3 regions of the Sinorhizobium sp. RAC02 genome follow, and region 2 is predicted to be linked to each of the others. Evidence: riboswitches for the same ligand, from Rfam matches in the RefSeq annotation. Region 2 holds a riboswitch; each other region holds the start of a gene.
The links. Region 2 has a riboswitch for cobalamin ahead of BSY16_RS03905 (CbtB domain-containing protein). Riboswitches for the same ligand answer to the same signal wherever they lie in the genome.
Positions count from the first base shown of each region.

Region 1: another riboswitch for cobalamin. It lies ahead of bluB (5,6-dimethylbenzimidazole synthase); the one in region 2 lies ahead of BSY16_RS03905 (CbtB domain-containing protein).
Region 3: another riboswitch for cobalamin. It lies ahead of fdhA (formaldehyde dehydrogenase, glutathione-independent); the one in region 2 lies ahead of BSY16_RS03905 (CbtB domain-containing protein).

Region 1 is NZ_CP016450.1:940,568-951,246, reverse strand. Features, by position in the region: gene BSY16_RS04460 (phytanoyl-CoA dioxygenase family protein) at 1-373, opposite strand, end outside; gene BSY16_RS04455 (DUF2865 domain-containing protein) at 644-1,738, shown strand; gene bluB (5,6-dimethylbenzimidazole synthase) at 1,731-2,423, opposite strand; cobalamin riboswitch at 2,470-2,693, opposite strand; gene BSY16_RS04445 (diguanylate cyclase domain-containing protein) at 2,753-4,264, opposite strand; gene BSY16_RS04440 (TolB family protein) at 4,389-5,216, opposite strand; gene BSY16_RS04435 (ammonium transporter) at 5,232-5,558, opposite strand; gene BSY16_RS04430 (NAD+ synthase) at 5,562-7,241, opposite strand; gene BSY16_RS04425 (LTA synthase family protein) at 7,639-9,567, shown strand; gene BSY16_RS04420 (DUF1003 domain-containing protein) at 9,625-10,152, shown strand; gene BSY16_RS04415 (TadE/TadG family type IV pilus assembly protein) at 10,301-10,679, shown strand, end outside.
Region 2 is NZ_CP016450.1:828,903-839,581, forward strand. Features, by position in the region: gene BSY16_RS03890 (ABC transporter substrate-binding protein) at 1-808, opposite strand, end outside; gene BSY16_RS31875 (hypothetical protein) at 1,571-1,714, opposite strand; gene BSY16_RS03895 (cobyric acid synthase) at 1,960-3,423, shown strand; gene BSY16_RS03900 (peptidoglycan-binding domain-containing protein) at 3,570-5,630, shown strand; cobalamin riboswitch at 5,710-6,075, shown strand; gene BSY16_RS03905 (CbtB domain-containing protein) at 6,123-6,299, shown strand; gene BSY16_RS03910 (CbtA family protein) at 6,312-7,103, shown strand; gene cobU (bifunctional adenosylcobinamide kinase/adenosylcobinamide-phosphate guanylyltransferase) at 7,105-7,629, shown strand; gene cobW (cobalamin biosynthesis protein CobW) at 7,634-8,683, shown strand; gene cobN (cobaltochelatase subunit CobN) at 9,044-10,679, shown strand, end outside.
Region 3 is NZ_CP016452.1:254,682-265,360, reverse strand. Features, by position in the region: gene BSY16_RS22460 (2Fe-2S iron-sulfur cluster-binding protein) at 1-1,548, shown strand, start outside; gene BSY16_RS22455 (sarcosine oxidase subunit gamma family protein) at 1,541-2,071, shown strand; gene BSY16_RS22450 (ABC transporter substrate-binding protein) at 2,130-3,245, shown strand; cobalamin riboswitch at 3,608-3,807, shown strand; gene fdhA (formaldehyde dehydrogenase, glutathione-independent) at 3,993-5,171, shown strand; gene BSY16_RS22440 (caspase family protein) at 5,376-7,328, shown strand; gene BSY16_RS22435 (ABC transporter permease) at 7,507-9,003, opposite strand; gene BSY16_RS22430 (ATP-binding cassette domain-containing protein) at 9,000-9,848, opposite strand; gene BSY16_RS22425 (ABC transporter substrate-binding protein) at 9,853-10,679, opposite strand, start outside.

The sequences.
Region 1 (10,679 bases), 110 kb from region 2:
GCAGGCTTTCCAGGTCGCTGTCGTCGATGATCGCGCGGCGGGTGACTGTGGCGCCCTGCTTCATGTCGTAACGCTCGAAATCGCGCTCGGCGAGTTCACGCGTGACCGCGGCGAAATCTTCGGGGGACAGGAAGTTCTCGATCTTCACGAAGCCGTTCTCGGCATATTGCCGGCGGTACTCCGGCGCGACCGTGCTTTCCAGCTTGGTCCGGCGCCAAGCCGCCATGCGCATGGCGAGCGAGACGCGCTTTTCGTGCAGTCCCTTCCTGTTCAGCCATTTGCTGCCGATGATGGGGTTGTCGGCGAAGGATTTTGCGCCGGACGCGACCTGAAGCGCGTAGAGAGGACTGAGCAAGACTGAGGAAATCCGCATGTGCACCTGCCTGCAAGGGCCGGTCTCCCCTTGAGGGCGACTGCGCGAGAAGCGCGCATACCGGCTGTTGTATGTGCCGAGATTGCTACACCAAGCCCCGGGGGAGATCAATTACGCCCCTTCACCAAAAGGTGAGAATTCAAATCATGTTTCTCTTGCGCGTTAATCACAAATACGGGAGCGCGTTGCGCTTCCCCCCCGGTAGCCTATGATAAGGCCTGCATATGCGGCGGGATCGCCGCTCAAACGCACATTCATGGGATCGACGACTTGAAAAGACGCGCCAGTCTTCTTTTTGCCGTTGCTACCGGCCTGCCGCTGTTATTCTTCGGCGGCACGGCGGCCGCGAACGTGTGCGAGCGCATCCAGGCCGAGCTTGCCAACCTGCCACGGGTTCTAGTCGATACGTCGAGCGCCCGCAAATATGCCGGCGCCATCGCGCGCCAGAACATCCAGCTTCGCAAGGCCAAGGGCGACCAGCGCCGCCTCGGCTGTTCGGGCGGAAGCATAATCGTCGTCGGCGGGCCGAACGCTGAAGCGTGCGACACGCTGGAGTCGGTCATCGGCAAGATGGAGCGAAATCTCCAGATCCTCGACAGGAAGCGCCGCGAATTCGCCGGCGGCACCTCCACCGACGGCAAGCGCAGGCGCCTGCTCGCCTCCTTTGAGACGAACGGCTGCAATGACGAAGCGAAAGTGATGCCCGTCGCGGCGACCGAGACGCTGCGCACGCCCGATGAAACACACAGCCTACCGCTCGGCACCATGCCTGATGGTAGCGGACGGCTGGAACTGCGCTCGCTTGGCGGCAGCAACGGCCATGGCAACCTGCGCACCGTCTGCGTGCGCACCTGCGACGGCGGCTTTTTCCCGATCTCCTCAGGCGCCACGCCGCTCGATTTTCGGCGTGACCAGCAGGTCTGCAGCATGATGTGCCCGCAGACGGAAACCGAGCTCTTCTATCAGTCGATGACGAACGGGCAGGAAACCGACCAGATGACCTCGACGGTTAGTGGTCGCCCCTATTACGAGTTGCAGAACGCCTTCTCCTACCGCACGCGTGACCTTTCCAAGCCCGGCGCTTGCGGCTGCAATCTCTCGGCCTATTACCAGGAGATGATCAAGCGCGAGAAGGCGTTGAAGGGCGACCCTGCACAGGCAGCGACCGGCGACGACGGCGGCTCCATCACCAGGATCGATACTCTGCCGAAAAAGGCGGAAACAGCGGTCAAGACGCCGGTGACGATCGAGGAACGCGACTACGATCCGGCGACCAGCAAGGTGCGCACAGTCGGCCCGGTCTTCCTGCCGGCAAACCAATCCGCCATCGACCTCGGCCGTCCGGCCGATGCCGGCGTCAACTGACGCCGGTTTCCGGCCAGCGCTCCTCGAACACCAGTTCTTCCAGCGGCAGGCGCTGTCGCCAGCCCTTCACCGCCAGCTCCGGCTCGGCATAGAGCCGGTCGACGAAACCCACACACAGCCAGGCGACGATCTCGATATGCTCGGGTATGCCGAGGATGCCCCGGACGTCGCTGTCGTGAAAGATGCTGACCCAGCCGACGCCCACCCCCTCCGCCCGCGCCGCGAGCCAGAGGTTCTGCACGGCGCAGACCGTCGAATAGACATCCATGCGCGGATTGTGGGTGCGTCCCAGCACCACCGTTCCGCCGCGCATCGGATCACAGGTCACGCAGATCGAGAGCGGCGCCTTGAGAATGCCCTCGAGCTTCAGGGCGCGATACTGCCCCTGCCGCTCGCCTTCGAACATCGCCGCCGCCTCGGCATTGGCTTTTTCAAACGCGGCATGCACCCGCCGCCGCGTCGCCTCGCTGCGCACCATGAGAAAATTCCACGGCTGCATGAAGCCGACCGACGGCGCGCTGTGGGCGGCATGCAGCAGACGGCCGACGAGGTCGTCCGGCAATGGTTCGGGCAGAAACTGGTCGCGCACGTCACGGCGCGTTTCGATGGCACGATAGACGGCTTGCCTGTCCTCGCAAGAAAAGGCGCCCGCCCGGACCAGAGGGTCCCACGGTTCGGTTCGCATCGTTTTCTCCCCAACAATGCGCACAACCTGCCGCCGTCCACGCGGGTTCGGTCTATCTTGCCAGGCCGGTCTTCTGACTTCGGGTCACGCAGCAAGCACCTGCCTTCCCGGTTGAGCAACCAGTGGCAAAAGCCTGAATCGATTCAAGCTTTTACGGCGCGCGCTATCCCCGTCACAGCGTTGGGCACGTTCCGGACCTGGGCTTTTCAAGCCCGCACCGGATTCCCGATTCTCCCGCAAAAAGCGGGCACCTGACGGGGACGATATGCGCATGACCGGACGATGCGATCAAGCCCGCTTGCGCCGCGGGCCTGTCCATCTGCGGCTTACTAGGCGGCGCGGGCCTCGCCGGCCTCGGCAATCTCGGCCCTGTCCATGTCACCGGCATGGACGGCACGGTTGCGGCCGGCGTTCTTGGCCGCATAGAGCGCGGCGTCAGCCATGACCATGACGTCGTGCACCGTCTTGCCATGCTGCGGGAACTGGGCGATGCCGGCGCTACCGCCGATCAAGAGAAGCTGGCCGTCATAGGCGATCGGGATCTGCGCATCCAGAACGAGGCTGGCGGCAAGCTCCACCAGATGCTCTCGGCTATGTTCGCCGGTCAGCAGAACGCAAAACTCGTCGCCCCCCAGGCGGGCGACACAACCGCGCCGGCCGACACGCTCGGAGAAGCGCCTGGCGACGGCCTGAAGCACAGCATCCCCCGCAGCATGTCCATGCCGGTCGTTGACTGCCTTGAACTTGTCGAGATCGAGCGCGAGGATCGCGAAGGGCTTGTTCTCGCCCTTCTTGATGGCGCGCGACATTTCCTCGTCAAAACCGCTGCGGTTCTTGAGCCCGGTCAACGGATCGTGCCGTGCGAGGAAGGCATTCTTCGTCTCGCTGCGCTGGAGCGCGCGGACGAGTGCGGAAAAGCGCAGGGTGACGAACAGCATGACGCCGGCAAATACCAGCACGAACAACGCGATCTGCGGCAGCGCCGAGCGCCAGACGAAGGATCCCGGCATGTTGGGCCGCCAGGACGTGACCATCGGATTGTAGGTATCCCCGCCGACCGGCGTCATCAGCAACCCCGGCTCCTGTGTCACGATCGGCGTGAAGCCAAGATCGCGCACGCCGAGGCGCCGCTCGGTGTTTGCCAGCATCTTTTGCGAGACGGGTTTGACGGTGATCAGCAGCGTCGGCTCAAGCCGGTTCGCGGGGATGTAAAGTGTCTTGGGAATAACCGCCTGCACGACGACGATGCTCATCACCCGGTCGATCAAGCGCATGCCGGAAACGTGGATTTCGGGCAGTGCCGGCGTCAGCAGGTCCGGGTCTGCCTTCGCACCGGCCACCACCCAACCGCCGCGATCGGGCGACAGCGCCTCGCGATAGGCGCGCTCGGCCCTGCGGGTGAGATCGCTCACCCAGTGCAGCTTTTCGCGGGCCTTGCGTTCTGAAACCTTTTCACCGCGCTGTACGCCCAGCACCTTTTCACCATCCGGCGAGGTAAGGATCATCCAGGAGAAACCGAAATCGGACCACATCCAGTCCCGCATCTGGTCGCGCACGAAGGTGTCGTCCGGCATGCCGTCCGCCAGTTCGTTGAACGCCTTGTCCCAGAAGGAGAGCTGGCTCTGGTACTGCACGACCTGGTCGATCTGGTGGCTGAACTCGTTGCGCACAAGGGTGCGCTCGGTCTCGGCGACGAAACTGTCGGCCCGCTCGATTGCATAGTCCAGAACGAGATAGTTGGCGGCTCCAAACAGCAGGACGATCATCAAGGCCGCCGCCCGGATCGCCCAACCTACACCGCGTCGCCGCGTCGTGCGGCCCAGTTCAGCCTTGCCCGTCATTGTTTCCCTGCCTGTCCCCCACCCTTTCCGGGCATTGTTGGGAGGAGGCTAACTGACAGACGGCAAAATTCGCTTAAACGGGCTGGTGAGTGAAAACTTAACTCACGCTCACCGGAAATGGGGATCACCCAGCCGGCGCGTAGCGCACGAAGGCGAATTCTGTGCCATCCGGCGACCAGTTCGGCACATTCATCGTGCCCTGTCCGCCGAAAAGCTCTAACAGAATCCGCGCGTTGCCGCCGTCCATGTCCATGAGGCGCAGGCGCACATCGAGATCGCGGGGATGATCGAAAACGTCGCCCTCGTAGGAGAGCACGAGCAGGTGTTTTCCGTCCGGCGAAGGGTGCGGGAACCAGTCACCATAGGGGCTGTCGGTGATGCGCGTCGGCTCGCTGCCGTCGGCACGCACGCGCCAGATCTGCATGTGGCCGGTGCGGCTGGAATTGAAGTAGATCCACTCCCCATCGGCAGAATAATCCGGCCCGTCATTGCGCCCTTCGCCGAAGGTCACACGCCGCTCCTCGCCGCCTGCGACCGGGATGGTGTAAATGTCGAAGACATCGCCCCGGATGCCACAATAGGCGAATGTTTCGCCATCCGGCGACCAGCCATGCCAGTAGGACGGCAGGTTCGGCGTTACCAGCCGCGGCGTGCCGCCCTCGGTCGGCAGCACATAGATCGCCGACTTGCCGAACTCGACCTTGTCGCTGATCGCCAGCAACGTGCCATCGGGCGAAAGCCCGTGGTCATTGTTGCAAAGCGTCGCAAACCCCGTGTCGATCTGCACGGGTTCGCTGCCATCAAGCGAAAGGCGATAGAGCAGCCCGTCGCCGTTGATGACCAGAAAACGCCCATCCCGCGAAAAGTTCGGCGCCTCGACGAGCCGCTCCGTCTGCCACACGACGCGCGTTTCGCCAGTAACGATATTGTGGATCTCGACGGAACTGCGCATGGCTTTCTCCAGTCGTTATTGTCGCTCGTCGACCACCGGCAACAGCTTCCGGCAGATGGATTGCATGAGCACGAAATTGCTGTGCTCGCGCCAGGTCGAAACGAAACCCCAGGCCAACAGCAAAAGGATGCAGATGAAGGCCACGCCGGTGATGACAAGGCTGCCGGTCGCAAGGCCGTAGATGCCGAACACTGCCGGCGTCGCGAAATAGGCGATCTGCGCCGAAACATGCCGGCCGGCCGATACGTCGCTCAGTGACCACAACCGGATGAGCCTGATTTCCTCCGGTGTGAAATCCGGGCGGTTTTCGTCACCGCCCGGCTCGCTGGAGCGCGCCTCCACGCCCTACCCCCGGTCCCGGAACCGGTTGGTGATCGGGTAGCGGCGGTCTCGGCCGAAATTCTTCTTGGTGATTTTGACGCCCGGCGCCGATTGCCGGCGCTTGTATTCCGCGATGTAGAGCAGGTGCTCGATGCGATGCACGGTGGCCGCATCATGGCCACGCGCAACGATTTCCTCCGTGCTCATTTCCAACTCGACGAGGCACTCGAGGATATCGTCGAGCACCGGATAGGGCGGCAGCGAATCCTGGTCGGTCTGGTTGGGGCGCAATTCGGCAGACGGCGCCTTGTCGATGATGTTGTTCGGGATCACCTCGCCCGTCGGGCCGAGCGCGCCTGGCGGCACATGCCCGTTGCGCCAGCGCGACAGCGCGTAGACCTGCATCTTGTAGAGGTCCTTGATGGGATTGAAACCGCCGTTCATGTCGCCGTAAAGCGTGGCGTAGCCAACCGACATTTCCGACTTGTTGCCTGTCGTGACGACCATCGAGCCGAACTTGTTGGAGATCGCCATGAGGATCGTACCGCGCGTACGGCTCTGCAGGTTTTCCTCGGTAATGCCCTCTTCCGTGCCTTCGAAGGTTTCCGACAGTGCCGAGAGGAAGCCTGTCACCGGCGCCTCGATCGGCACGATGTCATAGCGGCAGCCGAGCAGCTTGGCACAGTCGGCTGCGTCCTTCAACGAATCCTTCGAGGTATAGCGGTAGGGGAGCATCACGCAGCGCACCCGCTCCTCGCCCAGCGCATCGACGGCGATCGCCGCGCAGATCGCCGAATCGATGCCGCCGGACAGGCCGAGCACGACATTCTTGAAGCCGTTCTTGTTGACGTAGTCACGGAAGCCGAGCAGGCAGGCGCGGTAATCCGCCTCCTCCTTCTCCGGAATGCGCGACATCGGCCCGCCGTCGCAGACCCAGCCCTCGCCATGCTTCTTCCAGGTGGTGAGCGCGATCGTCTCCTCGAACTGGCTCATCTGGAAGGCGAGCGTCTTGTCGGTGTTGAAGGCGAAGCTCGCGCCGTCGAAGACGAGTTCATCCTGGCCACCGAGCTGGTTGGCATAGAGCAGCGGCAGGCCGGTCTCGATGACCTGCTTCAGCGCCACCTGGTGGCGAATGTCGACCTTGCCGCGATAGTAGGGCGAACCGTTCGGCGAGAGCAAGATTTCCGCTCCGCTTTCCGCCAGCGTCTCACAGACGCCGAGTTCGCCCCAGATGTCTTCGCAGATCGGAATGCCGAGACGCACGCCGCGGAAATTCACCGGTCCGGGCATGGCGCCCTGGTCGAAAACGCGCTTTTCGTCGAACTCGCCGTAGTTCGGCAGGTCCACCTTGTCGCGCACGGCGATCACCTTGCCGCCATCGAGCACGGCAACGGCATTGTAGCGACCCGTCTCATCCTGCCGCGGGAAGCCGATGATGACGCCGGGGCCGCCCTCGGCCGTGTCGGCGGCGAGAGCGTCGATGGCGCGACGGCAGGTGTTCAGGAAGGCGGGCTTCAGCACCAGATCTTCCGGCGGATAGCCGGAAATAAAAAGCTCCGTCAGAAGGAGGAGGTCGGCACCTTGCCGGGCGGCATCCTCGCGGGCGGCGCGCGCCTTGGCAAGGTTTGCGGCAACATCGCCGACGGTCGGGTTCAATTGCGCGACGGCGATGCGCAGCGTTGCCTTTTCAGTCTGGGAAGTCATGTCTGCGGACCCGTTTCCTTCAGAACAGTTCCAGCAAAAACGTACAGCGCTTTTGCGTCCGGAACTGCAAAAAACATAGGGACAGAGCGTTTTCGCGTTTCAGGGAAAGCGGAAAATGCCCTGGTGTCCGATCCTGCTGCCGCGCGCGGCTATCGCTCTCTCGAACGGTCGAGAAGCTCTTTAGAACATCACAAGCGCTTTGGGAATGAACCGCGACGCCGTTTGCGCGCGCTTCAGCACAAAACCCTCGTTTTTCAGGCAGTTCCGTCGACCATTGCGGCGGTGCAACAGAGGGAACCAAAGCACGGGGAGAACGTTGCAGAAACCGTTCATCTCCTGTTCAAGATGACATCCGTATGACAAATACACGAAACTTTTATGAAATCTGGAGACGGCTTTGGCTCTGTTCACTCCCGCAGCCGTGGCGATCAATACCACAGAAGGCCTTGCCGTCGAGGCAGGCTTTTTCGCGCGCCACGCCAAGGCGCTCGCCGTGCTGCGTTCGCTGGCCGTTTCCGGGCTTCTTGCGCTCCTGACCGTCATCGTCATCGAGTTGATCACGCGCGGTTCGGTCGAGCAGACCTGGATCTATTTCACCAATCTCGAACAGCCCGCCTGGACCACCACGGGCGTGTTCTTCCTGCTCTATCTCGCCATCGACGCGCTGATTGGCCGGCAGCACAAGGCGGTGCTGCTGGTATCCCCGCTCGTCATGCTGATGGGCGTCATCTCGCAGCAGAAACAGGTTTTCCTCACCGACCCGCTCTATCCGACCGACCTGCTTTTCGGTCGCCAGATCATGGAGCTGATGCCGGTGCTCGTGCAGGACAGGCCGTGGACCGCTGCGGGCCTCGCGCTTGCCGTCGTCGCTGCGGTTGTCGGCCTCATCAGCCTTTGGGTCTTCGCCTGGCGCCGCTTCCGTCCGCTGACCAGGAAAGAGCGCCTGACGCGGCTTGCCATTGCGCTGCCGCTGCTCGCCGGCTTCGTCTCGATCATGGACTACAACGAATTCTCCTGGGTCCGTGACCGGCTCAAGGTGTTCCCGATCATGTGGGACCAGGCGGAAAACTATCGCCACAACGGCTTCATGATGGCCTTCGCCATCAACCTGCCGATGGCCAACGTGCAGGCACCCTCCGGTTACATGATCGACGCGATCGACAAGATTCCGTCAAAGCCCATGCCGGTCGGCACGACGCACCGTTCCAAGCCCGACGTCATCGTCGTCATGAGTGAATCGCTGTGGGACCCGACGCGCCTCGAGAACGTAAAACTCTCGGCCGATCCGATGCCGGTGATCCGCGAAAACCAGAGCGGCGGCGTCTTCTCGCCGGAATTTGGTGGCCTGACCGCCAATGTCGAGTTCGAGGCGCTGACCGGCTTTTCCAACGCCTTCCTGCCGACGGGCAGCATTCCCTACCAGCAATATGTGCGCAAGCCGATCCCGTCGCTCGCCACGTTCTTCCGCGCCGAAGGCTATACCGCGCGCGCCATCCATCCGTTCTCCGGCTGGTTCTGGAACCGTTCGAGCGTCTACAAGGCCTTCGGTTTCCAGACCTTCAAGGACGTCGACAAGATGCCGCCGCTGGCAAAACGCGGCAACTTCACCTCGGACGAGGCACTGACCAAGGAAATCATCCGCCAGGCCGACATGCAGGAGGATCCGTTCTTCTTCTTCACCGTCACGCTGCAGGGCCACGGCCCCTATGACGACGGCCGCTATGCGAAGACCGACATCGACGTCGAAAGCAAGCTGGATGCGCGCGATACCCGCATGCTCGCAAGCTACGCCCAGGGCGTGAAGGAAGCGGACGGCAGCCTGAAGATGCTGATGGACTGGGCGAAGGAGCGCGACCGCGAGACGATCATCGTCGTCTTCGGCGACCACCTGCCGCCGCTCAACACGGTCTACCAGAATTCCGGCTACATGCCGGGCATCACCGCCTCGCGCAAGGGCACGCCCGAGCAGATGCAGAAGGAGCACGAAACGCCCCTCGTCATCTGGTCGAACAAGACCGGCGTGGAAAAGGAAGTCGGTACGATCAGCCCGGCCTTCCTCTCCTACTTCATCCTCAAGGAAGCCGGCTTCGAGCATCCCTACTACACCGGCTTCCTCGGTGCGGTGCACGACAAGCTGCGCGTCATCGACCGCTACATGCTGATCGACGCCAAGGGCAAGGGCACCGCCGGCTGGGCGCGCAAGAAGACGATCGACCCCCTGGTGCGTGACTTCCGGTTCCTGCAGCACGACATCATGTTCGGCAAGCAGTATGGCTTGGAGCGTTTCTTCAACTCCCATGCGGAACTGATGGCGGCGGGCTTCTGACAAGCAGCCGAACCGCGCTAGGCTAGGGCTCCGATTCCTTTTTCCGGAGCCCCGGCCATGAGACCCTTCGACGACGCTGCCCAGATCCTCTTCGGCAAAGCCGCCGACGAACTCGACGAGACCGAACGCGAGGTCCTTCTCCACTCCCGAGAAGGGAGAATCCTGTCGGAAGACAGGAACGTTGCTTACGAATCGAAACAATCGGTCGGTGAACGCATCGCCGACGGCATTGCCCGCGTCGGTGGCTCCTGGGCCTTCATCATCGGCTTCCTTGTCTTTCTCGTGCTGTGGACGGTCGGCAACACGATCGTGTTCGCGCGCGAGGCCTTCGACCCCTACCCCTTCATCTTCCTCAATCTCGTGCTTTCCATGATCGCCGCCCTCCAGGCGCCGATCATCATGATGTCCCAGAACCGGCAGGCCGCCCGCGACCGCTTCGAGGCCTCCAAGGACTACGAGGTCAACCTGAAGGCGGAGATCGAGCTCATGGCGTTGCATCACAAGATCGACACGCATTTCCTCGACGAGATCGCCGCATTGAAGCTGGAAGTGCTCCGCCTGCATGACGCACTTCGCCAAAAGTGAGCAACGCGTCAATACAACCAGCGCTATATGCTACTTTAGGCTGAGCAATTTATAGAAGAAATTAAGATTCTGGGTGCACGATAAAAGTGCATCCGTATTTTGGATGCGGGAAAGCCTTGCCGTCAGACAATTCCAAGGAGGAGATGTCATGCACGTCCTGTCCCGCCTGTCGAAGGATCGCACCGGAACCTCGGCATTGGAATTCGCGATCATCGCGCCCCTGTTCTTCCTCGCGCTTTTCACGTTGATCGCTTACGGGGTCTATCTGAGCGTCACCCATTCGGTGCAGCAGATTGCCGCCGATGCAGCCCGCACGGCGGTCGCGGGTCTTAACTCGAATGAGCGCGTCACGCTCGTCAACCGCTACCTTACCTCTTCCCGCCTCGACTATTCCTTCATCAACCGCACGAAGATGAAGGTTCTGGTCACCGAGGATCCCAACAATCCGGACCAGTTCACCGTCACGATCTCCTATGATTCCAGTGATCTGCCGATCTGGAAGCTTTTCACCTTCGCATTGCCGCAGG
Region 2 (10,679 bases):
CCTTTTCGGAGAAGGACTTGGTCACGACGGTGAAGACGTCCGAGGTCGGATAGGAGTTGACCTTCGGATCCGCGCAGTCCGGCACGGCGGTGCAGGCGTCCCAGTCGGCCTTGTTGTGCTCGACGCCGAAGGACAGGCGCGTCATCTCGTACTTGCCGAGAATGGCGGTCGGTGCCCAGTAGTAGCCGAGCCAGCCGGCCTTCTTCTCGAAGGCGTTGGCGATCGAGCCATCGAGGCCCGCGGCCGAGCCCGTGTCGACGAGCGTGAAGTTCATGTCGTCGGCCTTGAGCGCCTTATAGAGGTTGGCGGTCGAAACCTGGCAGTTCCAGCCCGACGGGCAGTTGTGCACAGCGCCCTTGGAGGCGTCTTCCGGTGCGGGGAAGAGGTCCGGATGCTTCAGCGCGTCCTGCACCGTCTTGATGTCGGGATGCGCGTCGGCGAAGAATTTCGGGACCCACCAGCCTTCGACGCCACCTTCCGAGAGGAGGGGAGCGAGCTGGATCAGGCGGCCTTCGGCAATGGCCGCGTCAAGCGGCGTGCGCACGGCGTTCACCCACATTTCGGGCGCGACATCCGGTTCGCCCTTTTCATTCATGGAGGTGAAGGTGGGCATCGTATCACCGGTCACCAGCGTGACGGTGCAGCCATAGCCGTTTTCGAGGATGAGCTTGTCGACATGCGCGGCAACGCCGGCAGAGGCCCAGTTCATTTCGGCGATCGAGACTTCACCGCAGTCTGCCGCCTGGGCAGAACCGGCAAAGCCATAGAGGCCGGCAGCGAGGATAGTGGAAGCAAGGAGCTTCTTCATAGATTAAGACCTCCCAGTCTTAGATGCAGCGATCAACCCGGAAGGCAGCGCAGGTTACTGCGGTGTCCCGTCTGCCCGAAAGTTTTACGGCAGCCATGGAGGTTCGATGCCAGGTGAGGCGAGCCAACCCCCTGCTGCAACGACGCCGAGCCTTTTTTCTGATCCGCCGGCGGAACCCTGTCACCGGCGATGTGTCTTCGTGCGTCACAGGAAGCAGCCTACGGGTTCTCATTGAGAAATCAACCTCCTGAGCGGCATTCCTGCGCCGGAAGCGGCGCGCCGGACGATCAGGATGCTGAAAATCCGACAACCTATCGGTGGAAAAATTGGGCGTTTGCTCGCATCGGGGCAAATGTTCATGGCCCCGTTTCCCGGGGGATACGGATGGTCGTTGAATGCGGACATATCCTGTTCCGAATGCGCCGCTTTCGCCCTCTGAAAAATAATTCGCAATTTTTCAAAAAAAATCGCGATTCACCTTTGCTTAAGGTCTCAATAACGGTCCGGTAAGGATGTGCCGCTATTGCTTTCCTCACGGCGGGGGACACCGCCGCCCGCTCCGGAAAGGTATTGCGTACCGGAGTGCCTGGGCCCCGATGCGTTTTTGTCGGAAGCCGCCATGCGTATTTTGGCAAGCCGTGTATCACCGAAAGGGATGCACGGCTTTCGCCGTTTCAGGGCCGTGGAAATGGCAATAAAAAACGCCGCCTCCCGGAGAGAGGCGACGTTGCATGCGAGCGGACCTGACGTCGCGCTCGAAAGTTAGCCGACGGAGCGCGTACGGATGAAGCCCAGCGGGCCGAGCGGCGCGTCCATGACGACGTTGCGCACGCGGGACTGGTTCTGCGGGGCGACGCCGTTCCAGGCGATCTGTACGAAGTTCGGCTTGCTGAAGATGAACAGCATTGTCTTTGTCCTTGAAACCCGAAGCCACACGCCCCGGCTGTTTGATGACGTGGATATAAGCGTACCCGAGGGAAAAGTCACGATCGTTCACGGCGCAAAATGTCGCAAAATGAATAGCAAATCTGCCATGCTTGCATTGCATGGCGCGCTGTTGCGAAAATGCACCTGCCGGCGGTGTAAGATTGGGGCGGAATTGCGGTAAATCAGGGCTTTTCGGCGGCAGGCGGGAATGCTAGTTGGGGCGCATGACAAGAACGATCATGCTCCAGGGCACCGGCTCTGATGTCGGAAAAACGGTATTGGTGGCAGGGCTCTGCCGCATCGCTGCAAATCGCGGCTTGAAGGTGCGTCCCTTCAAGCCGCAGAACATGTCGAACAACGCCGCCGTTTCGGCCGATGGCGGCGAGATCGGCCGGGCGCAGTGGCTGCAATCGCTCGCTGCCCGCGTGCCGTCCTCCGTGCACATGAACCCGGTGCTGCTGAAGCCGCAATCCGACGTCGGCAGCCAGATCATCGTGCAGGGCAAGGTGTTCGGCCAGGCGAAGGGGCGGGACTACCAGGCACTGAAACCGAAGCTGATGGGCGCCGTGCTGGAAAGTTTCGAGACGATCTCGGCGGGTGCCGATCTCGTCGTCGTCGAGGGCGCGGGCTCGCCGGCGGAAATCAATCTCCGGGCAGGGGACATCGCCAATATGGGTTTTGCGACGCGCGCCGGCGTGCCCGTCGTGCTCGTTGGCGACATCGACCGCGGCGGCGTGATTGCCTCGCTCGTCGGCACCCATGCCATCCTGCCGGATGAAGACCGGCGCATGGTCACCGGCTACCTCATCAACAAGTTTCGCGGCGACGTCACGTTGTTCGACAGCGGGATTACGGAGATTGGCCGCTTTACCGGCTGGCCGTGCTTCGGCGTCGTTCCCTGGCTGAAACAGGCAGCACGCCTGCCGGCGGAAGATTCCGTCGTGCTGGAGCGGCTTGCCAAGGGGGGCGAGGGCGCGCTGAAAGTGGCGGTGCCGGTCCTGTCGCGCATTGCAAATTTCGATGATCTCGATCCGCTCAAGGCCGAGCCGCAGGTGGATCTTGTCTTCGTGCGCCCCGGGGAGCGCATTCCGACCGATGCCGGGCTTGTTATCCTGCCTGGCTCGAAATCCACCATCGCGGACCTGCGCGATTTCCGAGCAGCGGGCTGGGACAGGGATCTCGCCCTGCATATGCGCCGCGGTGGCCGCGTCATCGGCATTTGCGGCGGCTACCAGATGCTGGGCCAACGGGTTACGGACCCGCTCGGTATCGAGGGGAGCGAGGGGGAGGTCGAAGGCCTTGGCCTGCTCGCGGTCGAAACGGAGATGGCGCCGGAGAAGACCGTGCGCAACAGCACGGCGCATTCACTGCAATATGACGTGCCGCTGGAAGGCTATGAAATCCATCTCGGCAAGACCACGGGGCCGGATACGCTGCATCCCTCGGTCCGTATCGACGGGCGCGCCGATGGGGCCGTTTCGGCCGATGGGCGGGTGATGGGCACCTACCTGCACGGCCTCCTCTCCAGCGACGCCTACCGGGCCGGACTGCTTGCCGATTTCGGCATCGAAGGCGGCGGATTCGATTATCGAAAGAGCGTCGACGAGGCGCTGGATGGTGTGGCGGCGGAGCTGGAGGCGGTTCTCGACCCCGTTTGGCTCGATGGCCTTTTGGGCGCCGCTGATTAAACTGGCCTTCTGAAACGTACAGCCATCGGGTTCTTCGCCACCGGCCTGCCGCACCAAAGTTGCGCCAGAATTCGGTGCGAGGAGTGACGGAAATCCGCCCGGTCATCGGGCTTTAAGCCTTCGCGCGCTCCGAAAGGGTGAGAAATATGGGTTCTGGACCTCTCGCACGATCCGTTCTGGTGAGATGCGGCCTTGCAAGCCTCGTCGGGCTGTCGCTTTGCGGCCTGCCGGTCGCCGCCTTCGCCCAGACGACGGGCAAGGAAGCGACGAGTGCGGGAAAGCGCTGGGAGGAGGAGTTCGCCCTCTGGCAGAAGGTTTCCGCCGGCAGCGACGTCACACAGTACGAAGGTTATCTGAAGACCTATCCGAACGGCACCTTCGCCTCGATGGCGCGCCTGCGCATCGCTGAATTGCAGGCCAGCACCAAGGCCAAGCCGACGACCGGAAGCTCTGAGCAGGCTGGTGCAAAGGCCAAGGCGGACGAGGCCGCCGCCGCCGAACAAGCGAAGGCCGAGGAAGCCGAGCGTGCGGCCGCCGAAGCCAAAAGGGCCGAGGAAGACGCCCAGAAAGCCGCAGAAGCGGAAAAGGCCAAGGCCGATGCGGAGGCAGCCCGGTTGAAGGCGGAAGCCGATGCAAAGCAGGCCGAAGAGGAAGCCCGCAAGGTTGCAGAAGCGGAAAAGGCAAAAGCCGATGCGGAAGCCGCCCGCTTGAAGGCTGAAGCCGAGGCAAAACAAGCTGCAGAGGAAGCCCGCAAGGTCGCGGAGGCGGAAAAGGCAAAGGCCGAAGCGGAAGCGGCACGCCTGAAGGCGGAAGCCGAGGCGAAGCAGGCTGAAGAGGAAGCGCGCAAGGTTGCCGAGGCGGAAAAGGCCGAGGCGGAAGCCGCGCGCCTGCAGGCGGAGGCTGAGGCAAAGAAGGCGGAAGAAGAAGCGGCTGCCCGTCAGCTTGCCGAAGAAAAGGCGGCTGAAGAAAAGGCGGCTGCGGAGGAGAAGGCACGGGCGGAGGCTGCCGCCGCCGAAAAGGCGCGCGTCGAGGAAGCCGCTCGCCTGAAGGCGGAAGCCGATGAGAGGGAAGCCGCCGCCCGCAAGCTCGCCGATGAAAAGTCAGCCGAGGCCGAGCGCCTGAAGGCAGAGGCGGAGGCTGCGGCGGACAAGGCCAAGACGGAAGAGGCTGCCCGGGTGAAGGCCGAGGCTGAGCGCGCGAAGGCCGAAGAGGCTGCCGCTGCGGAAAAGGCGCGTGCCGAGGAAGAGGCCGCCGCCCGTCGCGACGCCGATGTCAAGCGCGTCGAGGTTGAGAAGGCGGCCGCTGCCGAAAAGGCTCGGATCGAGGAAGAGGCCGCCGCTGCCCGCAAGCTTGCGGAAGAGAAAGCTGCCGAAGTGGAGAAACTGAAGGCCGAAGCCGCCAAGGCTGCGGCGGACGCCGAGGCGAAGGCCACGGAAGCGGCCCGCCTTGCCGACGAGGCGGAAAAACGCGCCGAAGAGGCGGCGACTGCAAAGAAGCAAGCTGAAGCCGATAACGCGGCAGCCGCGGCCCGCAAAAATGAAGCGCAGGGTGCCGAGACGAAGGACCGGGGCCTTGCCGTGGAACAGGCCGATGCGGCGAAGCGCGAAGAGGAAACCTTCCGCAAAGCCGTGCTCGACGGTTCGGCAGATGCTTTCCGCGACTATCTCAGGGCTTATCCGAATGGCCGATTCCTCGCGGATGCTCGCGAACGGCTCTCGACGCTTGCCGATGCCGCGCGCCAGCAAACACAGGAAACCAAGCCGAAGCAGGAGACGGCGACCACGGAAACCGAGCGCAAGGTCGTCGAGGAACCGGTCATTGACCCACGCGAAGCCTATATGCAGCGCTCGACCCGTGTGCAGGCGCAGCGCTGGCTGAGCGTTCTGGGCTTCAACACCTATGGCGCGGATGGCGTGTTCGGACCGCGTACCCGCTCGGCGATCGCGTCATGGCAGGGCTCGTCCGGTTATCGCGCTGACGGCTACCTGTCGCGTGCGCAGTTCCGTGAACTCCGGCAGGCCGCGCAGTATGCTCAGGCTCGCCAGAATCGCCAGCGTCAATATCAGCAGCGCCAGTACCAGCAACGCCAGTACCAGCAGGACTATGACGTGCTGGAAGGCCCCGTTGACGGCTACTACGAGCGCTACAACGGTGACGACGGCTACTACAATGGCGGCGGTGGCATGGTGATCATCCCCGGCTATTGAGATTGCGACGACCGGACGGCGGTTTCAGCACAGGTGATGCCGCTGCCGGTCGATTGACTTCACGGGACGGGAAGCATAATCATCCGCAGTATTGGATGGTTCCCGGATCCGGAAACGGATCGGGGAGTAAATGGGAATGTGACGCGGCGGACCCAATTAGGGCGCTGCAATCACGGCCGACCCCGCGACTGTAGAGTGGCGAGGAACGTTCATCCGGTGGGGAGGATTTGTGTGGGTCATGGGGCATGGTGCTCCGGGCTGCACAGAGAAAACCAGCCGGAAAAGCCACTGGGTGGCATTGCGATAAGCCAAGGCTCGGACGCCTCTTTCTCTACGAATCGTCCACCTTTCGCGATGCTGATACCCGGGAAGGTGAGAGCGGTCCGCAGGCGTGAAAACGCCGGACGCCACGAGCCAGGAGACCTGCCAGCCGATGAGGGCATATCGCTCGACCTGGGGAGGGGCTTCCCCAACGCCTGCACGGAGGTTGTCATGGCTGTTTCCGCTACGTCTACTGTTACCCTTTCCGCAAACGATCGCCTTGTCGCCGGCGCGCTTGCGCTGCTGCTCGGTGCCTTCCTCGTTTTCAGCGCCGGCCTGGCAAATTCGGCCGTGCTGCACGATACGGCGCACGACACCCGTCACTCCTACGGCTTTCCCTGCCACTAAGGAGTTTTTGACATGATCGTTCGTTATCTCCTGGCCGCCCTGGTGGCCGGGCTGTTCTCTGGCGTGCTGATGACAGCCGCCCAGGAGGCACGAGTCGTGCCGCTCATTCTTCACGCAGAAGAATTCGAGGGCGGCGGCGAAGAAACCGCACCGGCAACTGATGGCACGACGCCCACCACGGGTGGCGCCGCCACGACGCAGGAGCATTCCTCGCTCGGCGCCGTGATTCTGGACGTCGCGTCTTACCTGTCGCCGGTTTCCGTCGCCTATGCCCATGAGGGCGAGGAGCACGAGGAAGGTGGCATCATGTTCGGCATGAGCCGTTTCTCCGGCACGCTTTTGGCCAACCTTGTCACCGGCACCGGCTTTGCGCTTCTGCTGGCGGGTTTCAGCCTGGTTTCCGGACACCCGATCACCGTCGCGAACGGTGCGCTCTGGGGTGCCTCCGGCTGGCTTGCCGTGCATATGCTGCCAGCCATCGGCCTGCCGCCGGAACTTCCGGGTTTCCCGGCTGCTGATCTTACCCAGCGCCAGATCTGGTGGGTTGCGACCGTCCTGCTCTCGGCCGGGGGACTGTACCTCCTGTTCCTGAAGCAGGGTATCGTGGCCAAGGTCGCCGGCATCGTGTTGATTGCGGCGCCGCAGGTTTACGGCGCGCCGCAGCCGAGCGACATTTCCAGCAACGTTCCGGCCGTTCTCGGTGCGGAGTTCGCGGTTGCGGCACTTGCCACGACGCTGTTCTTCTGGATCGTGCTCGGTCTCGCGTTGGGCTTTGCCAACGAGAAAGTCGCCAAGGCTGCCTGATATGACGCAAAAATCGCCCGGGGCCGTCCTGGTTCTGGGCGGTGCGCGTTCCGGAAAATCCGCTTTTGCCGAAAGGCTGGTCGCAGAGACCGGCCTTTCGCGTCATTATATCGCCACCGGCCGTGCCTGGGATGACGAGATGCGGGAGCGCATCGCCAGACACCGGGAAGACCGCGGCAAGGGGTGGGAAACCTATGAAGAGCCGCTTGCACTCGCCGAACGCATAAAAGATGTGGCGCGTGAGGACCGGGCAGTGCTCATCGATTGCCTGACGCTCTGGGTCACCAACCTGATGCTGGAGGAACGGGACATCGCCACCGAATTTACCGGCCTCATCGAGGTCATCGCGACGGCGCCGGGTCAACTGGTCTTCGTGTCGAACGAGGTCGGTCTCGGCATCGTGCCGGAAAACCGCATGGCGCGCGACTTCCGCGACCATGCCGGGCGGCTGCACCAGCAGGTCGCCGCCCTCGTGCCAAATGTTTATTTCGTTGCGGCCGGACTGCCGCTGAAAATGAAGGGTTGAGCCTATGCTGCAACAGAAAATCCCCGCCACCGTCATCACCGGCTTCCTCGGCGCCGGCAAGACGACGTTGATCCGCAACCTGCTGCAGAATGCCGGCGGCAAGCGCATCGCGCTCATCATCAACGAATTCGGTGATCTCGGCGTCGATGGTGACGTGCTGAAGGGCTGCGGCGCGGAAGCCTGCACCGAGGACGACATCATCGAACTCACCAATGGCTGCATCTGCTGCACCGTCGCTGATGATTTCATCCCGACCATGACGAAGCTGCTGGAGCGCGAAAACCGCCCGGACCACATCGTCATCGAGACGTCTGGCCTTGCTTTGCCGCAGCCGCTTATCGCCGCCTTCAACTGGCCGGAAATCAAGACGCAGGTGACGGTCGATGGCGTCATCACCGTGGTCGATAGCGCCGCGGTCGCCGCGGGCCGCTTTGCCGATGACCATGACAAGGTCGATGCGCTGCGTGTCGAGGACGACAATCTCGACCACGAAAGCCCTCTGGAAGAGCTGTTCGAAGACCAACTCACCGCTGCCGACCTGATCATCCTCAACAAGACCGATCTGATCGATGCCGCCGGCCTTCAGGCCGTGCGCGACGAGGTCGCGTCCCGTACCGTTCGCAAGCCCTCGATGATCGAAGCCAGGAACGGTGAAGTCGCCGCCGCCGTGCTGCTCGGCCTCGGCGTCGGCACGGAAGACGACATCGCCAACCGCAAGTCGCACCACGAACTGGAACATGAGAACGGCGAGGAGCACGACCACGACGAATTCGATAGTTTCGTCGTGGAACTCGGCGCCATCGCAGATCCGGCCGCCTTCACCGAGCGCCTCAAGGGCGTGATCGGCGAACACGACGTGCTACGCGTCAAGGGTTTTGCCGACGTGCCCGGCAAGCCGCTACGCCTTCTCATCCAGGCCGTCGGCAGCCGCATCGATACCTATTTCGAGCGCGCCTGGACCCCAAGCGAAACCCGCGGCACCCGCCTCGTCGTCATCGGCCTGCACGACATGGACGAGCAAGCCGTACGCGCCGCCATCGCTGCGGCGGTGTGATTCCGGCATGAGCGTGCGGCCCTTCCTCTCCTCCGCCTCTCAGGCACGGCATGGCCATTCCCGGCGTGCGGTGCTGGTGGATCCTCGGGTCAAGCCCGAGGATGACGGTGGGGAGGGGTGGGGGCCGGCTGATCGCGCGCGCAATCTTTCGAGGCAACGTTTGTGGCTTCCCGATTGGGCACGTTCTTACCAAGATGCGCGGCACGCTCAATACTGGCGACACTCTCAATGCTTTCAGCGTGCTGGCGGCCAGCGGCGTAGACGGCTGCTTTTGGGCGCCGCACCCCCACACACTCCGTCATCCTCGGGCTTGACCCGAGGATCCACTGGTAAGGCAAACCGCCAAACAGGAGGCGCCGCATGCATCTCCTGCTAGCCCAGAAAGGCACCATCGCCGACGGTAAGGAAGCCATCGACCTTGGCCAGACGCCGGGCGATATCCTTTTCCTCTCTGCCGCCGACACGGAACTCGCCTCCATCGCCGCCGCCCACCGGGTGCGTAGTACCGAGACGCGGTTGCGCCTTGCCAGCCTCGCGGCGCTCTCGCATCCCATGTCGGTCGATACCTATATCGAGCGCACGGCCCGTCACGCCAAGCTCATCGTTATCCGTGCCCTCGGCGGCGCCAGCTATTTCCGCTATGTACTGGAAGCGCTGCTGGCGACGGCGGTTGCCAATGGCATCAAGCTCGTGGCGCTGCCCGGCGACGATCGGCCGGACGAGGGGCTGGTTCCCTTCAATCGCATCGATAACGGGGATCGTCAGAGCCTCTGGACCTATCTGAACGAGGGCGGAGCCGACAACGCGGAGCGCTTCCTCGCCTATGCGGATGCACTGGTCTTCGGTGGTGAAACGCCGGAACCGGCAATGCCGCTGGAAAAGGCCGGAATCTGGTGGCCGAGGCAGGGTGTCGTCGATATCGCCACATGGCGGGAGGCGTCCAAGAGCGCGCTTAGGCCGGAGGGATTGGAACCCCCGACCGCAGCCATCAGCTTCTACCGCGCCTATGTCCAAAGCGGAGAAACCCGCCCCGTAGAAATGCTGATCGAGGCGCTTGCCGCCGAGGGCGTTCGCGCTTTGCCGATCTTCGTCTCCAGCCTGAAAGAGCCCGTTTCCGTGGAGACGGTGCGTGCGGCCTTTGCCGACATCCGGCCGGAGGTCGTACTGAATGCCACGAGCTTCGCGGTCTCTGCGCCGGGTGCAGGCCGGAAACCCACCGTACTTGACGAGACGGGCGCGCCTGTCCTGCAAGCGATCTTCTCCGGATCGTCGCGCGAGGCCTGGGAAGCATCGGGGCAGGGGCTGACGGCGCGGGATCTCGGCATGAACGTTTCGCTGCCGGAGGTGGATGGCCGAGTGCTTTCGCGCGCCGTTTCGTTCAAGGCAGCGGCGCGCTACGACGAGCGCGTCGAGACGAACATCGTCAGCCTCGATCCGGTCGAAGACCGCATCCACTTCGTCGCAAAACTTGCCGCTGGCTGGGCGCGGCTGCGGCGCGCGATGCCGGCCGAACGCCGCATCGCGATCGTCATGGCGAACTACCCGAACCGTGACGGTCGTCTCGGCAACGGCGTGGGCCTCGATACGCCGGCCGGCACGATGGAAGTGCTGCGCGCCATGGCGGCGGAAGGTTACGCGGTGGCCGATCTGCCGGCCGATGGCGATACGCTGATCGGCCACCTGATGGCCGGGCCGACCAATGCAGCAAACGACGGCCGTGAAATCCGCGAAACGCTTTCCCTGAATCATTACAAAGCGTTCTTCGCCGCGCTTCCCAAGTCGATTCAGGCCGAGATGACGGCCCGCTGGGGTGCGCCGGAGGAGGATCCTTTCGTCACGGGCAATGTCTTCGCCCTGCCGCTTGCCCGTTTCGGCGAGACGCTGGTCGGCATCCAGCCGGCGCGTGGCTACAATATCGATCCGAAGGACACCTACCATTCGCCGGATCTCGTGCCGCCGCATGGTTATCTCGCCTTCTACGCCTTCCTGAGGCAGC
Region 3 (10,679 bases), on a different replicon from region 2:
GAGGTGGTCGGTGCCGCCGCAGGGCATTTCGGCCTTCCGAGAGCACTTGCGGACGGCGCGAACCGCGATTTCGGCATCGTCGCAGCCTGGCCGAAACCGGGCGCGAAAGAGCGGGTCTGGATCGACCTCCAGAACGATGTCACTGCCAAGGACGTCGAACTGGCAGTGCGGGAGAACTTCGTCTCCGTCGAGCACCTGAAACGCTACACAACACTCGGCATGGCGACGGACCAGGGCAAGACCTCAAACGTCAACGGTCTTGCCTTGATGGCCGAAATCACGGGCCGCCGTATTCCCGAGGTCGGCACGACAACCTATCGTCCACCCTTCACGCCGGTGCCGCTGGCCTCCTTCACAGGCGTCCGCTCCGGCACACGCATGAACCCGCTGCGCCGTCTGCCGCTTGAAAAGGCGCATCGGGCCGATAGTGCCGTCTTCCGTGAATATGGCGGTTGGCTTCGGCCCGCCTTCTACGGTGCCGGTGCGCCGGAAGAGCGTATCCAGACGGAAGCGAAGGCTGTCCGGGAGGGCGTGGCGCTGTTCGATGGCTCGCCACTCGGCAAGATCGAGGTCATTGGCCCGGATGCCGCATCTTTCCTCGACTTCGTCTATTACAACACCATGTCGACGCTGGCGCCTGGTCGCTGCCGCTACGGGTTCATCCTGACGGAGGGCGGCAACATTTACGACGATGGCGTGCTGGTTCGGCTTGATGAAAATCGCTTCGTCGTGTCCTGCTCGTCCTCGCATGTGGCAGGTGTGCACGCCCTTCTGGAGGAATGGCGGCAGGATCGCTTCGACAAGCGGCGCGTCTTCATCCACAACGCCACGGCCGAGATGGCGACGTTGACGGTCGCCGGCCCACGGGCGAGGGCACTTGTGGAAAGCATTGGCTTCGGCGTCGCGCTTGACGATGTGACCCTGCCGCACATGGCCGTCGTCGCCGGCAGCGTGGATGGCGTTGCGGTGCGGATTGCCCGCATCAGCTTCACCGGCGAACGCTCCTACGAAATATCCGTGCCGGCTGACCGCGCCGCAACGCTCTGGGCGCGGCTGCGACAGGCCGGCGAGGCCTTCGGTGCGACGCTGCTTGGCCTTGAGGCCCTGATGATCCTGCGTGCGGAGAAAGGCTATATCGTCATCGGAAAGGATACCGATGGCACGAGCCGCCCGATGGATTTCGGCCTCACCGCGCCGCTGGAACGCAAGAAGGCGGAGTTCATCGGCCGCCGCTCGCTGATCACCGAGGATGCGGCTCGGCCCGATCGGCGGCAGTTCGTCGGCCTTGAGGCAGCAGACGGCAAGGGTGTGCTGCCGACCGGCGCGCATGGCATCGAACGGCAAGCGGGAAAACCTCGCAGCACTGGCTATGTCACGTCGAGCTATTTCAGCCCGGCCCTGCAGAGGCCGATCGCGCTCGGGCTGATCGAACGCGGCCTGTCGCGCATGGGTGACGTTATCGAGCTGCAGCATCTCGGGGATATCAGGCGCGCGCGCATCGTCTCCTCCTGTGCCTTCGATGGGGAAGGGAGCCGCCTTCATGCTTGATATTGCCCGCAAATGGCAGCCCGAACCGGATTGGGTGCAGGCACGGCTGACAGGCCGAGCCGTCGATATCCGTGCCCTCGCGGGCGTGACGCAGCGCCTCGTCAGCGGTGATATCGACCGCTTCCGCGCTCGCTATGATCTCGGCAAGGATATCGGCGCGCTCGGCCTTGCCTTTGGCGATCGCTATGCGGTGCGCGTTGCCCGAGATCGCTTGCTGGTCATCGGGCTTTCATCTGTCGAAATGGCAGACGGTTGGCACGATGAGGGTTATGCGGTCTCCACCGTCAGTTCCGCCCTGCGCCTCTTCGAGGCGACGGGCGAGGGCGTCCGCGATCTTCTCGCGCGGGCGACGACGGTCGATCCTGATCATCCCGGGCCCTGCGCTGCCATGCCGTTCGGCGGCGTGATGGGCACCGTCTACCAGCATATCAATGCCGAAACCTTGCGCATTCATATCGACAGGGGGCTTGCTGCCTATCTCTGGGAGTGGTTCGAATGCCAACTGCTCGTTTTGCAAGCATAGACTTTCATGTCTGGAAGGAGACCCGCGCTGGTGCGGGCGAAAAAAGGGAGTTGAGATGATGAAAAGAATTCTGATCCTCGGTACGGCGCTCGGCCTGCTCATGGGCACCGCGGCGCGAGCAGAGGACCTGACCTTCGCCGTCGCCGGCCCGCTCACCGGTCCGCTCGCGACGATCGGCGACCAGTTCAAGCAGGGCGCGCAGGCTGCGGCTGACGCCATCAATGCCAAGGGTGGTGTGATGGGCCGCCAGATCAAGCTGCAGTTCGAAGATGATCAGTGCGATCCAAAGCAGGCCGTCTCGGTTGCCAACCGCATTGCCGCCGCCGGCATCCAGTTCGTCGACGGCCATGCCTGCTCGGGTTCGAGCATTCCGGCCTCGGCCGTCTACGCCGAAAACGATACGCTGATGATGAGCCCGGCCTCGTCCAATCCGGTCATGACGGACGATGCGGCCAACAAGGGGTGGACAAACATCATGCGTCTCTACACCCGTGACGATGCTCAGGGCGCCTTCATCGGCCCGTGGATCGCCAAGGAGTATGCGGGCAAGAATGTCGCCGTGCTGCACGACAAGACGGCCTATGGTCAGGGCGTTGCGGATGCGGTGCGGGCCACGATGAACGCAAACGGTCTCAAGGAAGTTCTTGCTGAAGGCATCAACGCCGGCGAGAAGGACTACAATGCTCTCGTCACCAAGTTGAAGGAGGCCAAGGTCGATGTCGTCTATTTTGGCGGCTATCACCCGGAAGCAGGCCTCATCCTGCGTCAGGCTGCCGAGCAGGCTTACAAGTTCCAGCTGATCATGCCCGATTCCATCGCCTCGCCGGAATTCTGGCAGGTCGCCGGTCCGGCCGGTGAAGGTACGATGTTCGTCTTCCCGTCTGATCCGCAAGCAAAGCCGGAGGCGAAGGAAGCCGTGGAAAAGATCAAGGCCGGCGGCTTCAAGCCGGAAGGCTTCACGCTGTTTTCCTATGCTGTGATCCAGGCCTTCGCCCAAGGTATCGAACGCGCCGGTTCGGATGATCCGACAGAAGTCGCGAAGGCACTGAAGAACGGCCAACCGATCGACACCGTGGTCGGCACCGTCACCTTCGACGAGAAGGGCGACCTGAAGGACGCGAGCTACGACATCAACCGCTGGAGCAATGGCAACTACGCGCCGATTGCCAAGTAACGCTTACATCGTTGCCGGAGTTCAACGGCCCGGCCAAATGCCGGGCCGCCTTTCTATTTGCCTGCCGCCCCTCTCAATACCTTGGGATCGTCGGGCGTGTTGCTACACATGGAGAAGCTGTCCCATGGAAATTCCCGAGACAGCGTGATTGTCAGGGTAGGAAGCCAAGCTCCTTGATGCAGTCAGGAGCTCTCTGGCCGTGGCCGCATATTGTCTCCAGAACGCGACCCCGCAGAATGGTAGTGAAGTGCCAAGCGACACATGGCATGCGTGCCTCGTACCATCGATGGCCTTTTTTGCCTGGTGTCGTTGGCGACGTCAGGGATGTCGTATTCCCGAAGGCTAGTTCCTCTTACGCATGGTTTTCTGACGGCATTCAAGGTGCCGCCCGGACGTCGTCAAGGTGGATAATTGGGAAGCCGGTCTGAGGCCGGCGCTGCCCCCGCAACGGTAGCGGAACGAAAACCTCGACGATTGCCACTGGCTACGGCCGGGAAGGTGTCGAGGGCGTCCTGAAGGACGGTTCCGAAGCCCGGAAACCAGCCTTAAATCCAAGACTCGGCCGATTGCGGTGGGCGATCGAGAGGCGAACAGCGTTGCCTCTGGGCCGCTTTGTTCCTTCTTCTTTCCATCCTTCGTCGAGAGACGTTTTGCGGGCCGCTTGGCGGCTTTCGCATGCGTTCCGACCATGATTCGGCCCGCGGAGGAGCGGGCCGGATAGGCTTCAACCCAGGAGGAGACAAGACTATGAGCAGAAACAGAGGCGTCGTCTATATGCGGCCTGGCAAGGTCGAGGTTCGCGATATCGATGACCCGAAGCTGGAAGCACCGGACGGCCGCCGCATTGAGCACGGCGTCATCCTCAAGGTGATTTCTACCAACATCTGCGGTTCCGACCAGCATATGGTGCGCGGCCGCACCACGGCGATGCCCGGTCTCGTTCTTGGCCACGAGATCACCGGCGAAGTCATCGAGAAGGGCATTGACGTCGAGATGCTCCAAGTCGGCGATATCGTCTCGGTGCCGTTCAACGTCGCTTGCGGGCGCTGCCGCTGCTGCAAGTCGCAGGATACCGGCGTCTGCCTCACCGTAAACCCGTCGCGCGCCGGAGGCGCCTACGGTTATGTTGACATGGGCGGCTGGATCGGCGGCCAGGCGCGCTACGTCACCATCCCCTATGCCGACTTCAACCTCTTGAAATTCCCCGATCGCGACAAGGCGATGGCCAAGATCCGCGATCTGACCATGCTTTCCGACATCCTGCCAACGGGCTTCCACGGCGCCGTGCGTGCCGGTGTCGGCGTCGGTTCCACGGTCTATGTGGCGGGTGCGGGTCCGGTGGGTCTTGCCGCTGCCGCTTCTGCCCGCATCCTCGGTGCGGCTGTCGTGATGATCGGCGACTTCAACAAGGATCGCCTCGCCCATGCGGCGCGGGTCGGTTTTGAGCCCATAGATCTCTCCAAGAGCGACAGGCTGGGCGACATGATCGCCGAGGTCGTCGGTACAAACGAGGTCGACAGCGCTATCGATGCCGTCGGCTTTGAAGCGCGTGGCCATGCGGGCGGTGAGCAGCCGGCCATCGTGCTCAACCAGATGATGGAGATCACCCGTGCCGCCGGCTCGATCGGCATTCCGGGCCTCTACGTCACGGAAGATCCTGGCGCAGCGGACGTGGCGGCCAAACAGGGTAGCCTGTCGCTGCGTTTCGGTCTTGGCTGGGCGAAGGCGCAGTCGTTCCATACCGGCCAGACCCCTGTGCTCAAGTACAACCGCCAGCTCATGCAGGCGATCCTGCACGACCGCCTGCCCATCGCCGACATTGTCAACGCAAAGATCATCGCGCTCGACGATGCCGTCCAGGGCTATGAGAGCTTCGACCAGGGTGCCGCGACCAAGTTCGTGCTCGACCCGCATGGGATCTGCTGAAGGCAGCATAACGAGAAAACGACGTGCGCCGGCCGTTTCCGACGGCCGGCGCGGCGCATCAGGAAGTCGCGGTGTCGGTGCCTGGCACTGGCCGAAGCGGTCCATTCATCTGGCTCACGCCGCAATTTAGATAAGGTGAATAAAACCTTTCGCACACCCGTTTCGCGTCTGGATGCAAGCCTTTGATGGGTCGGGGAGGGACACATGAGAGTGATGTCGGTGCGGCGAATCCTGGTTTTCATAATCCTGCTGTTGCCCGTCGAGGCGGCGGCGTCCGTGCGGCACGCGCTTCTCATCGGCAACAGCCGCTACGAGGTGGCGACGCCCCTGCGCAATCCGGAAAACGATATCGAGATCGTCGGCGCTGCGCTGGAAAAGAGCGGCTTTGCCGTCACTAAGGTCGCGAATGCCAAGGCGGCGGATACATTGGCGGCGGTCGATGCCTTCGTGGCGCGCCTGGCCACCGTTGAAAATCCTGTTGTCATGGTCTACTTCGCCGGCCACGGCGTCCAGATCTCCGGGCAGAACTACCTGTTACCCGTCGATGTCAAGCTGGGTACCGAAGAGGAGCTGCGCTCGGTCGCGCTCTCGCTTAGCGAACTCACGCGCCGGCTCGACGCGGTGAGAACTAGCCTTCAGATCGTCGTACTCGATTCTTGCCGCGACAACCCGTTTGAGCAGACGCGTGGCCTCAGGCGCGGCCTTGCGACAGCGCCGGAACGGCTCGGCCGCATCGTCGCCTTCTCGACCTCTCCTGGCAATCTTGCGGCTGACGGAAACACCGGTGCTAGTCCCTATGCGGCGGCGCTCGCCGAATCCGTCACGATTCCCGGCCTTTCCATCGAGGGTGTTTTCAAGCGCGTACGCGCCACCGTGCAAGAGCGCACCGGCGGCAAGCAGGAGCCCTGGGAAAACAGCGCGGTCTACGGCGACTTCCAGTTCGTCGCAGGAAAACCGGCCGAGGCGGGCGGTGACGAGGTCGCCTTCTTCGAATTTGCCGCGCTCGCCGACAGTCAGGAGGCTTACCGCAAATATCTGTCCCGCTATCCACAGGGAATGTTCGCAAACCTTGCGAAACAGAAGATCGAGTTCATGGACAAGGATTTCAGCTTCCGCCGGCAGAACGAGGTGTTTCGTGACTTCACGTTCAGCACACCGCCGAACGATCCTTGCGGAAGGGGAAGCTTTGCTGCCGGAGAGAGGGCGGGTGAGGACATAGCCGACGACGAGATCATCCTACTCGACCTGTTCTTCAACTACCCGGATGAGCCGTGCAAGAACACGGTGTTCGTCGATTCCTTGATCGATATAGACGGAGGCGGGGTCAGCAAAAACAGAATTATCTTCGACTACTTTGGCGACAAATTCTACCGGAGCGGATCCCATATCCCTTTCGATCCGGCTCCCTACGTCCATTTCCTGGAGAAGTTCGATCAGCTCTTCTTTACCTATCGCAACATGCACAAAGAAGGCGATATTCTGCTCGAAATGTCGGAGCCGGCGAAGGCGGCCATGGACTACATCGACATCGAGTCCTGCGAAGGCACCTGCTTTGGTGTCACAGCCCTCGTGAAGGCGCGTGCCATCCCCGAAGAAGAACTTATGGTCTATCGGTTTGAGGTGGTGAACGCCGCTGAACTCGGCCTGACCTGGAAGTACCAGAACACGATCGCCAAGATCAAGAATGAGCGGGCTAAAGCTCTCAAGGAGACCGCACTCAAACGAGAAGACGCGGTGCTGACATCGCCCTTTCTCAAGGTTCATTCGGTGGCTGGATGGGAGGTTCTGGCCAATCTCGATCAGGCAAATTACCTTCAAAACTGCCAGGCGACGCGTCGCCATGATGCGGGTCGGTCGAGCATCATCCGCTTGGATGCCTCTGGTGGCATCGATATCGGCTTCCGTGACAGAGACCGGGATTTCATGGACGTGTCGGGCCGGCCGTTCACTTTCTTTGTTGACGAGAAGGAGATGCAGTACATCACACGCATCAGGTCCCAGGATGAAATCCTCTACAAGATTGCCTCCACGCCGCAAGTCCTCGCGCTCCTGAAGGGCGGGCGCGAAGTGCGCCTGCACGACGGTGCTGCAAGTCTGGACGGTTCGCGTGCGATGCTTTCCATGTTGGAAGCATGTCTGGCGGCACTCGGCGGTTAGAGGGTAATCAACACGCAATGACCGGCGTGGCTCCCGTGTGAACCGGCTGGGAGCGAGAACTAGCGTCGACGAGCGTGTTGGACCTCAAACCATCGAAGCCATGGGAAATTGCGTTTATCTTCTTGGAAGGGTGGACGGATCGCCGCACGTCCTAGAGATCAACAGCAGCGAAACTCCTCTATCCGTCCGCTCGACGTCCCTGGACCATCCGATCGAGCACGATAGCGCACAGGAGAATTGCCAGGCCGGCGAGCAGGCCTTGGCCTTGCGCCGCATACTGCAGGGCGTGCAGCACGTCTTCTCCTAGGCCCTTTGCGCCGATCAGCGCTGCTATGACGACCATCGACAGGCACATCAGGATGGTCTGGCTGATGCCGGCCATGATCGACGGTGCGGCTGTCGGGAGATCGACCTTGAAGAGGATGAAGCTGCGGGACGCACCGAAGGCAATCGCGGCTTCACGCACTGAAGGCGGTACTGAAGCGATGCCGAGCGCCGTGAGCCTAACGACGGGCGGGATGCCGAAGATGACGGTTGCGATGATGCCGGAGGACTTGCCTATCCCGAAGAGGGCGATAACCGGTATCAGATAGACGAAGGCCGGCATTGTCTGCATGAAATCGAGCAACGGACGCACAATTGCGGCGACGCGCCGGTTGTAGCCGCAGAGAACGCCGAGCGGGATACCGATGGCAATCGAGATCAGCACCGCGGTGCCGAGAAGCGCCACGGTCTGCATGCTTTTTTCCCAGTAGCCGAGGATTGCCAGATAACTGATCGCGACTAAGGTCAGAAGAAAGACGCGGAATCCAGCGAGCTGCCAGGCTATGGCGAGGATAATCGCCATGACGACGGGCCATGGCGTCTCGGTAAGAGCCGCCTCCAGCAGTCCCAGCATCCCATTGATCGCGCTGGTCAACGCTCCGGCGGCCGGCGCGAGGGTGGCACTGATCGAGCTGATGACGTGGTCCAGCCAAGCCGCTGCCGCGGAGTTCCAGGCCGGGTCGCTTGGGAAGGCGTCCAGTAGTGTCCGATCGCTAAAATGAAGCGCGATGATCGGAATGAGGATGGCGAGTAGGGCTGCGGCGCCAGCGGAATGCAGCGGGCTGAAGCCGGATTTGGCGGTGTCGCTTTCCAGCCGCCATTCGCGAAAGCGGCATTCCACCAGATGGTTGGCGATGGCTCCCAGACCAAGACGGGTAGCGGCAAGGAGTCCGCCTCCGAGTGCCAGGATCAGGGAGGCGCCGGCCTTGGCGTCGGCGGCTGTCTGCCGCGCTTCGCGGGCTGCCTGCTCTAGTGCGGTGGCGGAGCGGGTAAGTGACTTTGCGATCGTGGATGTTGAATCCCTGTCGTTCGCGGCTTTCGCCTCGGACAGACGGGTGGCGGCGAGCCGCTCAAGGCGCTCGGCGCGTGCACCCTGTTCGGTACTCGCTCCCCCGGAAAGTGCGAATGCGATCACCACGACGGCGAGAAGATCAGCAATCAGGAAGGGCCAGAAGGCAGACCAGAGCCGGCGCCCCCCAAGCCAGATCGGGCCAAGCAGGACGGCGGCGGCGTTGACGGAGGGCGTATAGCCGCGCCGATCGCCGATGCGCTGAAACGCTTGCCGGTAGTAGGCGCCGTTGCTGCCGGCAAAGCGGGCGATGGCTTCGTCGCGTGCGGTTTGCTCGGTCATGCGATGGCTCTTGCTTTGGCAGGTGGGAGCTCGTCTCGTTCAGGCAAACGGGCATTGCGGACGAAGCGTCGGACATGGTCGTCAGCAGGCCGGTTGACGAGGGTCTCGGCCGTTCCGGTCTGGACGATACGGCCCGCCCGCATCAGCACGACACGATCGGCGATGCGGAAGGCCTCGTCGACATCGTGCGTCACGAACACGGTCGTCTTCCCCAATTCACGCGACAACGCCATGAACTGGGTCTGGAGATCATAGCGGATCAACGGGTCGAGCGCGCTGAAAGGCTCATCCATGAGAAGAATATCCGGATCGGCGGCGAGCGCCCGGGCTAGGCCAACGCGCTGCTGCATACCGCCGGAGAGTGCCCCGACACGTCGGTCTCCCAGCCCCTCGAGCCCGACGCGGGCAAGCAATTCGTCAGCCCGGTCCTCGCGCTTCGTGCGGGCGATGCCGCGGATTTCGAGAGGCAGGCCGACATTGTCGCGTACCGAGAGATGCGCGAGCAGTGCGTGGGACTGAAACACCATGCCGATACGGTGCGAGCGCAACTCGCGCAGCGCCTTGGGGCCGAGAGACAGGATATCGCTGCCATCGATGCGCACATTTCCGGCACTCGGCTCGAGCAGGCGATTGATGAGGCGCACGAGCGTCGACTTGCCGCTGCCCGAGAGTCCCATCAGGCAGATCAGCTCTCCTTGTTTGACGGAGAGGTTGGCGGCGCGCACACCGACAACCGCGCGAAGGCGCTTGAGGACGGCTTCGTCAGGTTCGGCCCGACGTGCCTCGGTGAGAACCGCTGCTTCGTCGTTGCCGAAAACCTTCCAGACGTCCTCAAGCTCGATCATATGGTCAGTTCCCGACCCAACCGGCGACGACGTCGGGATTGGCTGCGATCCAGTCCCTGGCAGCATCATCGGGGTTCCGGCCTTCGACGGCAATGGCGAAGGCGAGCTTGCTGACGGCGTCTGTCGTGAAGGTCACCCTTTCGAGGATTGCCGCCACCTCAGGTGCGTTTTCGGCAAGCGACTTCGAGTAGGCGATATGGATCGCCGCATCCTTGTAGGCCGACTTGATCGACGACTTTTCCAGCCAGTTTGGATCTGACGGCTCGACGAAGTTCCAGGCGGCGTCGTCGTGCTTGGGTTCTTCCAGCACTTCGAGCTCGTAGCGGGCGAAATTCTGGTGTGGGCCGTAGCAGTAGCCGATCCAGCCAGTACCAGCCTTCACAGCGGCGTCGAGATCGGCCGTGGCGACGGCTTCGTCAGTCGTCTGCAGGTCGAAGAAATCGGCAAAGCCGTAGTCGCGGGCGCGCACCGTTTCGATGTTGGTGGAAAGCCAGCCGGCAGCGCCGAGCCAGATCTTGCCCTTACCCTTGCCGTCTGCCGAGAAGACGGCTGCCTTGGCCGGATCGGCCAAGTCGAAGACGGAATGGATGCCATGTTTGTCCGCCGTCACCTTTGTCGTGCAATAGCCCTGCGTACCGGCATAGGAATTGGCGGCGAGCTTTACCTTGCCGTTTTCGCCGGCATATTGATCGACAAGGGCCTGCTGGTTCGGCAACCAGACGTCGGTCCAGATATCGATTTCGCCGCCATTGCGGTTCAGCGCTTCCCAGATGACCGGAACGGAGCCGGCCTTGATGGCCTCGACTTCCTTGCCGAGCTGTTCTTCGAGGA